Regions from separate parts of the Streptomyces sp. SID14515 genome, predicted to be linked through region 3. Evidence: riboswitches for the same ligand, from Rfam matches in the RefSeq annotation. Region 3 holds a riboswitch; each other region holds the start of a gene.
What was found. Region 3 has a riboswitch for thiamine pyrophosphate ahead of G3I54_RS32920 (thiamine ABC transporter substrate-binding protein). Riboswitches for the same ligand answer to the same signal wherever they lie in the genome.

Region 1: another riboswitch for thiamine pyrophosphate. It lies ahead of thiO (glycine oxidase ThiO); the one in region 3 lies ahead of G3I54_RS32920 (thiamine ABC transporter substrate-binding protein).
Region 2: another riboswitch for thiamine pyrophosphate. It lies ahead of thiC (phosphomethylpyrimidine synthase ThiC); the one in region 3 lies ahead of G3I54_RS32920 (thiamine ABC transporter substrate-binding protein).

Annotation. Positions count from the first base shown of each region.
Region 1 covers NZ_JAAGMH010000067.1:19,845-23,111, forward strand. The annotation lists gene G3I54_RS12950 (FAD-dependent oxidoreductase) at 1-934, opposite strand, end outside; gene G3I54_RS12955 (hypothetical protein) at 1,001-1,342, opposite strand; TPP riboswitch at 1,394-1,506, shown strand; gene thiO (glycine oxidase ThiO) at 1,504-2,715, shown strand; gene thiS (sulfur carrier protein ThiS) at 2,712-2,975, shown strand; gene G3I54_RS12970 (thiazole synthase) at 2,978-3,267, shown strand, end outside.
Region 2 covers NZ_JAAGMH010000040.1:67,616-70,882, forward strand. The annotation lists gene thiC (phosphomethylpyrimidine synthase ThiC) at 1-1,349, opposite strand, end outside; TPP riboswitch at 1,342-1,475, opposite strand; gene G3I54_RS07625 (YibE/F family protein) at 1,546-2,889, shown strand; gene G3I54_RS07630 (SsgA family sporulation/cell division regulator) at 2,944-3,267, opposite strand, start outside.
Region 3 covers NZ_JAAGMH010000136.1:67,796-71,062, reverse strand. The annotation lists gene G3I54_RS32925 (iron ABC transporter permease) at 1-463, opposite strand, end outside; gene G3I54_RS32920 (thiamine ABC transporter substrate-binding protein) at 544-1,641, opposite strand; TPP riboswitch at 1,723-1,839, opposite strand; gene rlmN (23S rRNA (adenine(2503)-C(2))-methyltransferase RlmN) at 1,925-3,031, opposite strand; gene G3I54_RS32910 (phosphatidate cytidylyltransferase) at 3,141-3,267, opposite strand, start outside.

The sequences.
Region 1 (3,267 bases), on a different contig from region 3:
CGGCCAGGATCGCGGCGGCCGCGGTGCGCGGGCCCTGGAGGGCGTTGTCCCAGTGGTGGACCAGCAAGCGGGTTCCGTAGCGGGCGGAGGGGAAGGAGGCGCAGTCCCCGACCGCGTACACATCGGGCAGCGTGGTGCGCAGTGCGCTGTCGGCGGTGACCGAGCCGTCCGGGCCGAGCTCCACCCCGGAGCCGGTCAGCCAGCCGGTGGCGGGGCGGGCGCCGATGCCGACGACCACGGCTCCGGCGGGCAGGGTGCGGCCGTCCGCGAGGATGACGGCCCCCTCCTCGACGCGGTCGACCCGGGCCCCGGTGAGGAGTTCAGCGCCGCTGTCGGCGTACCAGTCGGCCATCGGGGCGGCCACCTCGGCGGGCAGGGTGCCCGCGAGCGGGCGGGCGGCGGCCTCGACGACGGTGACGGCGCAGCCCGCGGCCCGGGCGGCGGTGGCGAACTCCGCGCCGATCCAGCCCGCCCCGACGACGACCACGTCGTGCTGCCGGTCCAGGACGGGCCGCAGCCGGGCGGCGTCGTCCAGGGTGCGCAGCAGATGGACGCCGGGCACGCCCTCGGTGCCGGGCAGGGTGATGGGCTCCGCGCCGGTCGCGAGGATCAGGGCGTCGTAGGGGACGGGCCCGTCGGCGGTGTCCAGCACATGGTCGGCGGCGCGCAGGGCGGTGACGTCCAGGCCGAGGCGCAGGGTGATGTCCAGCGCCTCGAAGTCGACGTCGAAGGCGGAGTCCTCGGCCTTGCCCAGCAGGACGGCCTTGGAGAGCGGCGGGCGGTCGTAGGGCTGGTGGGGCTCGGCGCCGATCAGGGTGACGGGCCCGGCGAAGCCCGCCTCGCGCAGGGCCACGGCGCTCTGCACGCCCGCCATGCCCGCTCCGACGACCACGACGCTCCGGTCCGGACTCTTCTCCGTCTGCTGCTCGCTCACCTGTCCACCTTAATCACCTGACGGGGCGTCAGGAAGGCGGTCGACGGAATGCCGGAACGACGGCCGTCAGGAGCGCACTTCCTCCACCACGCTCGTTCCGCTGCCCTCCTGGGACTCCCAGGCCCAGCGCTCCTCCAGCCGCACCCGGCCGTCCGCGAGGCCGACGACGGTGGAGAGGCAGTGTCCGGACGAGGTCGTTCCGTCCCGCTTGAGCTGGACGTAGCGGAAGTCCAGCGCGTCCCCGTCCCGGGTGCCGACGAGATGGCCGCGGACCACGTCGCCGCCCGTGTACTCGGCCCAGATCCGGCCGTCCTGCTCGTGGTACGTGAAGCGCGTGCGGGTACCGACCTGGCCCGGGGCCTGGTCGGCGACGGGCGACAGGACGAGTCCGTCGAGCGAACGGGCCACGGTGGGCGCTCCCTTACTGGCCGCGAGCGAGTGGGTCTAGGCTGGCCAAGGTAGAACACTCGCGGGAGCCCGGACGCACCGGGCTGAGAGGGAGGCTGGCCGGCCTCCGACCGTACGAACCTGCTCCGGGTCATGCCGGCGAAGGGAGGGGCTGGACACCCATGCGCGTCTCGGGGAAAACCTCAGGAGCCTCAAGGAGAATCTCCGGATCCGACGTCCTCGTCATCGGGGGCGGAATCATCGGTCTGGTCACCGCGTGGCGGGCCGCCCAGCGGGGGCTGCGCGTCACGGTGGCGGACCCCGCACCGGGCGGCGGCGCCGCACAGGTCGCGGCGGGCATGCTGGCCGCCGTCACCGAACTGCACTACGGCGAGCAGATGCTGCTCGGGCTCAACCTCGCCTCGGCCGCCCGCTATCCGGCGTTCGTGGCCGAGCTGGAGGAGGCGAGCGGCCGGGACACCGGCTTTCGCACCTGCGGCACGCTCGCCGTCGCGCTGGACGCCGACGACCGCGCGCATCTGCGCGAACTGCACGCCCTCCAGGAGCGTTCGGGGCTGGAGTCGACCTGGCTGAGCGGCCGTGAGTGCCGCCGCCTGGAGCCGATGCTGGCGCCTGGCGTCCGGGGCGGTCTGCGGGTCGACGGCGACCACCAGGTGGATCCGCGCCGCCTCGCCGCCGCACTGCGAGTCGCGTGCGAGCGGGTCGGGGTCGCGTTCCGCCGGACGACCGCCGAGCGGCTCACCGTCTCCGGGGGCCGGGCGGCCGGGGCGCTGCTCGGCGACGGCACGGAGTTCGCGGCCGATCAGGTCGTGCTCGCCGCGGGCAGCCTCAGCGGCCGGCTCGCGGGGCTCCCGCCGGAGCTCGTGCCGCCGGTCCGCCCGGTCAAGGGCCAGGTCCTGAGGCTCACCGTGCCACCGGCGTACGCCCCCTTCCTCAGCCGCACCGTGCGCGCCGTGGTCCGGGGCGGCCACCTCTACCTCGTACCGCGCGAGAACGGCGAGCTGGTCGTCGGCGCCACCAGCGAGGAGCAGGGCTGGGACACCACGGTCACCGCCGGCGGGGTGTACGAGCTGCTGCGCGACGCCCACGAGCTGGTGCCCGGCATCACCGAGCTGCCGCTCACCGAGACCCTGGCCGGTCTGCGTCCCGCCTCGCCCGACAACGCCCCGCTGCTCGGCCCGACCGCCCTGCCCGGTCTGCTGCTCGCCACCGGCCATCACCGCAACGGCGTCCTGCTGACCCCGGTCACCGGGGACGCGATGGCCGACGCCCTGACGACCGGCGAGCTGCCCGAGACGGCCCGCCCCTTCGCCCCCGGCCGTTTCGCGGCGGCCTCCCCCGCCGCCCCCGTACTCCAGGAGCAGCCCGTATGACCCAGCAGCCCGCCGTCCCGGAAGCCGCCGCCGTATCGGAAGCCGCCGCGACCGCCACCGTTTCCGTCTCGGTGAACGGGGAAGCCCGTACCGTTCCCGCCGGGACCGCCCTGGACGCCCTCGTCGCCACGCTGACCCCGGCCCGCTCCGGGGTCGCCGTCGCCGTCGACGAGAGCGTCGTCCCGCGCGGCCGGTGGGCCGCCACGACGCTCGGCGAGGGCGACCGCGTCGAGATCCTGACCGCCGTGCAGGGAGGCTGACCATGTCGGACGACGTCTTCTCGCTGGGGCCCGCCACCTTCGGCTCCCGGCTGATCATGGGCACCGGCGGCGCCCCGAGCCTGGAGGTGCTGGAGCGCTCGCTGATCGCCTCCGGCACCGAGCTGACCACCGTGGCGATGCGCCGGCTCGACCCGACGGTGCGGGGTTCGGTGCTCTCGGTGCTGGAGCGGCTCTCCATCCAGGTGCTGCCGAACACCGCGGGCTGCTTCACCGCCGGAGAGGCCGTGCTGACCGCCCGGCTGGCCCGGGAGGCGCTCGGCACCGACTGGGT
Region 2 (3,267 bases), on a different contig from region 3:
CCGATGCCGGAGGTGATGTGGTCGTACGCCGGGGCGACGTCCGTGGTCAGCGGGCCGAGTGTGTAGAACGGCGCCTCCTCGCAGATTTCCTGCTGGAGGTCGATGTTCTCCTTGATCTTGTGCATCGGGACATGCCCGGGGCCCTCGATCATGGTCTGGACGCCGAACCGCTTGGCGATCGTGTTCAGCTCGCCCAGGGTGCGCAGCTCGGCGAACTGCGCCTCGTCGTTGGCGTCCGCGATCGACCCGGGACGCAGCCCGTCGCCCAGCGAGTAGGTGACGTCGTAGGTCGCGAGGATCTCGCAGAGCTCCTCGAAGTGCTCGTAGAGGAACGACTCCTTGTGGTGCGCCAGACACCAGGCCGCCATGATCGAGCCGCCGCGCGAGACGATGCCGGTCTTGCGACGGGCCGTCAGCGGGACGTACGGCAGGCGCACGCCCGCGTGCACCGTCATGTAGTCCACGCCCTGCTCGGCCTGCTCGATGACGGTGTCCTTGTAGATCTCCCAGGTCAGCTCCTCGGCCCGGCCGTCGACCTTCTCCAGGGCCTGGTAGAGCGGGACGGTGCCGATCGGCACGGGGGAGTTGCGCAGCACCCATTCGCGGGTGGTGTGGATGTTGCGGCCGGTGGACAGGTCCATGACCGTGTCGGCGCCCCACTTGGTCGCCCAGGTCATCTTGTCCACCTCCTCCTCGATGGAGGAAGTGACGGCCGAGTTGCCGATGTTGGCGTTGACCTTCACCAGGAACCGCTTGCCGATGATCATCGGCTCGATCTCGGGGTGGTTCACGTTGGCCGGCAGCACGGCCCGGCCCGCCGCGATCTCCTCACGGACGACCTCGGCCTCGACGTTCTCCCGGATCGCCACGTACTCCATCTCCGGGGTGATCTCCCCCCGCCGGGCGTACGCGAGCTGAGTGACGGGACGTCCGTCGCGGCTGCGGCGCGGCTGGCGCGGACGGCCGGGGAACACGGCGTCGAGGTTGCGCAGTCCGCCGCGCGGCGAAGTGTGCTTGAGCCCGTCGTCCTCGGGGCGGACCGGACGGCCCGCGTACTCCGCGGTGTCACCGCGGGCGATGATCCAGTTCTCCCGCAGGGGCGCGAGGCCCCGGCGGACATCGGTGTCGATTCCGGGATCGGTGTACGGCCCCGACGTGTCGTACAGCGTCACGTCCTTGCCGTTGGTGAGGTGCACCTGTCGGACCGGCACCCGGAGGTCCGGGCGCGAGCCCTGGACGTACCCCTTGTGCCAGCCGATGGACTTCCCGGCCTCGTCGTTCGGAACCGTGCCGTTCGGCGTTCCGTCGTTCTGTTTCGAGGCAGGCGTGCGTGCGTCCGCTGTGGTCATGAGACCTACTCCCTACGCCGGCATTACCCGGTAACAGGTTCGGCGGTCGGCGCAGCGTGTCCCGTACGGATGTACGGCGGTCAGCGCCCTCTCAGCCCGGTGCTCCGAGCTCCCGCGTGTGCAAAGGTGCCTCCACGCTAGCGTCCTTTCCGGCGAGCTGACCAGAGGGCCCTCCCGTTCTTGCGATGATCGCCCCGTGACCTCCCCCCAAAGCGACCCCGCGCCCCAGCCGCCCCAGGGCCACTCACACGGCCACACGCACAGCCACGGACCCGCCGCTCCCGTCTCCAAGCATCTGCGCAAGGTCATCGCCGCTGTGGTGATCCCGTTCGCCACGGCGGTCGTCGTCGGCCTGATCGCGTTCTGGCCCGGCGGCGTGCCCGACCACGAGCGCACCGGCGTCGGATTCGACCGGCAGACCCAGGACGGCAAGGTCGTCCAGGTCGTCAAGGTCGACTGCGCGGACGTCAACGCCGCGCAGGTGCCTCCGACCGGGGACACCTCCACGCCCTCGGGCCGGGAGGCCGTCAACGAGCAGGAGGGGGAGTGCGCGAAGGCCACCATCGAGGTGACCAGCGGCGACGAGAAGGGCCGCAGGTTCGTCGAGGTGGTCCAGCCGGACGCGCCCCGGCAACTGAAAGAGGGTCAGGGCGTGGTCGTGGCGTACGCGCCCGACGCGCCGCGCGACCTCCAGTACTCCGTGACCGACGTGGACCGGAAGTTCCCGATGGCGCTGCTGGCCGGGATCTTCGCGCTGGCGGTGGTCCTGGTGGGCAGGCTCCGCGGAGTGATGGCGCTGGTGGCGCTGGCCGTGTCGTTCGCCGTACTGACCCTGTTCATCCTGCCGGCGATCCTTCAGGGATCGAATCCGCTGGTCGTGGCGGTGATCGGGGCCAGCGCGATCATGCTGGCGGCGCTCTATCTCTGTCACGGGGTGACGGCCCGTACATCGGTCGCGGTCGTCGGCACGCTGATCTCGCTGCTGCTGATCGGGCTGCTGGGCTCCCTGTTCATCGGCTGGGCGAGCCTCAGCGGCAACACCGACGACAACACCGGCCTGATCCACGGCCTCTACCCGGACATCGACATGAGCGGTCTGCTGCTGGCCGGCATCATCATCGGTTCGCTCGGGGTGCTCGACGATGTGACGGTCACCCAGACCTCCGCCGTCTGGGAACTGCACCAGGCGGACCCGGAGATGGGTTGGAAAGGGCTGTACCGGGCAGGTATCCGCATCGGGAGGGACCACATCGCCTCGGTGGTCAACACCCTGGTGCTGGCGTACGCGGGCGCGGCGCTCCCGCTGCTGCTGCTCTTCTCCATCGCCCAGAGCAGTGTGGGAACGGTGGCCAACAGCGAGCTGGTCGCCGAGGAGATCGTCCGCACGCTGGTCGGGTCGATCGGCCTGGTCGCCTCGGTGCCGGTGACCACGGTGCTCGCCGCGCTGGTCGTCTCCGCGGACCGCCCGGGGTCCGGCGGCGCACAGACGGCTACGGCCGCGCCCGCGCGGAGCGGCCGGGGCCGTCGGCGCAAGAAGTGATGACGGACCGGCGGCACAGGACGGGATGACGGACCGTCGGCTGTACCCACCCGGTCAGCCGGCGTTCTGCTCCTCGGCGAGGATGCGGCCGAGCGCGTCCTCGAGGTTCCCGTCGAAGTCACCCTGCGTGTGCTCCTGACCGAGCGGCACGAGCTTGTCCGTCCGGTCGAGAAACGCCACCAGTGGCGCCGTCCCCGCCCGGAACAGCGCACGGTCCGCGCCGACCTGGAGCCGGATGTGCACATCGCCGAGGCCCTCGGGCTCGGTCGGACCGATGTGCACATCGCCGTCGCCGCTCGGGCTGTTGAGCCCGTCCAGCAGCAGTTCGCGGCCGAACGCCCAGGTCACAGGGGCATCGCCGGGCAGGTGGAACGTCAT
Region 3 (3,267 bases):
GACGCGGGTCCAGCTGGGACCAGAGCCCGCCCACCGTGCGGACGACCACGGCGTAGTTGAAGAAGACGTGGGCCAGCAGGATCGCCCACACGGTGGTGTCGAGGCGGACGCCCCAGAGTTCGTCGAGGAGCCCGCCGCGTCCGAGCAGCGCCAGGAACGCGGTGCCGACCACGACGGTCGGCAGCACGAACGGAACGGTGACGACCGCCCGCAGCAGCTGCTTGCCCGGGAAGTCGAAGCGCGCGAAGACATACGCCCCGGGCAGCGCGATCAGCAGGGTGAGCGCGGTCGAGGCGAGGGCCTGCCAGGTGGTGAACCAGAGGACGTCGAGAATGTCCGGGCGGGCCAGTACGTCACCGATCCGCCCGAACTGCCAGTCGCCGCCCGCCTTGAGCCCACGGCCGACGATCGCGGTCACGGGGTAGGCGAAGAACACCGCGAAGAACGCGACGGGCACGGCCATCAGGCCGAGCCGCACCGCGGCTCCACGCCGCCCGGCCCCCCGGACGGGCGGCGCGGGGCGGGTGGCCTTCTCCTTGGGCCCTACTTCAGGACCAGCGACTGCCACGACTGGATCCACTGCTCACGGTTGGCGGTGATCTTCTCGGGCGCGACGGTGGGCGGCGTCTCGACACTCTCGCCGTGCTTCGTGAACAGCTCCGGCAGCTTCGCGTCCTTCACGACCGGGTTCACGAACATGTTGAGCGGCATGTCCTCCTGGAACGTCTTGCTGATCATGAAGTCCAGCAGCGCCTTGCCGCCCGCCTCGTTCTTCGCCCCGGTCAGCAGCCCGGCGTACTCGGTCTGCCGGAAGCAGGTGCCGGTGGCGACCCCGGTGGGGGCCTCCTTGGGCTGCGGGTCGGCGTAGAGCACCTCGACGGGCGGGCTGGAGGCGTAGGAGACGACGAGCGGCCGGTCGGCCTTGGCCTTCTTGCCTCCCGCGGAGCCGGAGAACTCCTCGTTGTACGCCTGCTCCCAGCCGTCGACGACCTTGACGCCGTTGGCCTTGAGCTTCTTCCAGTACGCCTCGTAGCCGTCCTCGCCCTCGGCGGCGATGGTGCCGAGGAGGAAGCCGAGACCGGGTGAGGAGCTGGCGGCGTTCTCGGTGACGAGGAGGTTCTTGTACGCGGGCTTGACCAGGTCCTCGAAGGTTTTCGGCGGCGCGAGCTTCTTGTCGGCGAAGTACTTCTTGTCGTAGTTGACGCAGATGTCGCCGGTGTCGACGGGCGTGACGCGGTGCTTCTCGTCCGTCTGCGTGTCCGCCGTGACGGTGTCCAGGCCCTTGGCCTCGTACGCGGTGAACAGGCCGTTGTCGAGGGCGCGGGAGAGCAGGGTGTTGTCGACGCCGAAGAAGACGTCGCCGCGCGGGGAGCCCTTGGTCAGGATCTCCTGGTTGAGCGCGGCCCCGGCGTCGCCGCTCTTGAGGATCTCGACCGTGTAGCCGGTCTCCTTCGTGAACGCCTTCAGCACCTTGTCCGAGACGTTGAAGGAGTCGTGGCTGACCAGGGTGACGGTCTTGGAGCCGCTGCCCTTGGACGCCCCGGAGCCCGACGGGCCGTCGTCGCTGCCGCAGCCCGCGAGCACGGTGACGCCGAGAGCGGCGGCGAGCGCGGTCGCCGCGTACTTCGTGGTGGTGTTCATGTGATTCCTCCTGGAGGTGACCAGGAAGAGACGCGGCCCCGCCCGCTGTCCGGCAAACCGGAAGCGGGCAGGGCGCAACAGCTTGAGTAAGGTCCGAACTTCCTACCCGGAATGACCCGGGCGAGGTTCAGAGGGTCTGCGGCCAACCTGTCCTTGGTGCCGCACTCTCAGCGCTGTGGCGCTCCCCTGTCGGAATATGAAGTTGATTTCGGGCCCAGGCTACACCGGCGGTTTTCGGCCGGACCGTGAGGCCACCGGTCTTCACGAGGCCGCCCGGGAGCGGCTAGCGCTCGGAGGCCGCCAGCTGCCCGCAGGCCCCGTCGATCTCCTGGCCACGGGTGTCCCGGACGGTGACGGGCACGCCGTGGGCCGCGATGGCCTCGACGAACGCCTTCTCGTCCTCGGGCCGCGAGGCGGTCCACTTGGAGCCGGGCGTGGGGTTGAGCGGGATCAGGTTGACGTGCACCCGCTTGCCCTTGAGCAGCCGGCCGAGGAGGTCGCCGCGCCAGGCCTGGTCGTTGATGTCGCGGATCAGGGCGTACTCGATGGAGATCCGGCGGCCGGACTTCTCCGCGTACTCCCAGGCGGCGTCCAGCACCTCGCGGACGTTCCACCGGGTGTTGACGGGGACCAGGGTGTCGCGCAGCTCGTCGTCCGGGGCGTGCAGCGAGACGGCGAGGCGGCACTTGAAGCCCTCGTCGGCGAAGCGCAGCATGGCCGGGACCAGGCCCACGGTGGAGACGGTGATCCCGCGCTGGGAGAGGCCGAGGCCGTCCGGCTCGGGGTCGGTGAGCCGGCGGATCGCGCCGACGACGCGGTTGTAGTTGGCGAGCGGCTCGCCCATGCCCATGAAGACGATGTTGGAGAGCCGCGCGGGGCCGCCGGGCACCTCGCCGTCGCGCAGGGCGCGCATGCCGTCGACGATCTGGTGCACGATCTCGGCGGTCGACAGGTTGCGGTCCAGGCCGGCCTGTCCGGTGGCGCAGAAGGGGCAGTTCATGCCGCAGCCGGCCTGCGAGGAGATGCACATCGTGACGCGCTCCGGGTAGCGCATCAGGACGGACTCGACGAGCGTGCCGTCGTGCAGCTTCCACAGGGTCTTGCGTGTGGTGTCGTCGTCGCAGCTGATGTGCCGGATCACGGACATCAGGTCGGGGAACAGCGCCTCGGCGAGCTTCTCCCGCGAAGCGGCCGGGATGTTGGTCCACTCCGCCGGGTCGTGCGCGTACCGCGCGAAGTAGTGCTGCGAGAGCTGCTGGGCGCGGAACGGCTTCTCACCGGTCGCGGCGACCGCTTCCTTGCGCTCGGCGGGCGTGAGGTCGGCGAGGTGCCGCGGCGGCTTCTTGGCTCCGCGGGGCGCGACGAAAGTGAGTTCTCCGGGCTTAGGCATGGTTCATCCAGTGTGGCAGACAGACGGGTGAGGGCCCGCCGCCCTGTGGACGACGGACCCTCACTCGAAGAACGTGCAGGTGGGACAGGGTGCCGGTGTGCCGGGGAGCTCAGCCGGAGCCCACGAACAGCACCAGCAGCAGCCATACGACCGGTGCGGTCGGCAGGAGCGAGTCCAGCCGGTCCATGATGCCGCCGTGGCCGGGGAGCAGGGTGCCCATGTCCTTGATCCCGAGG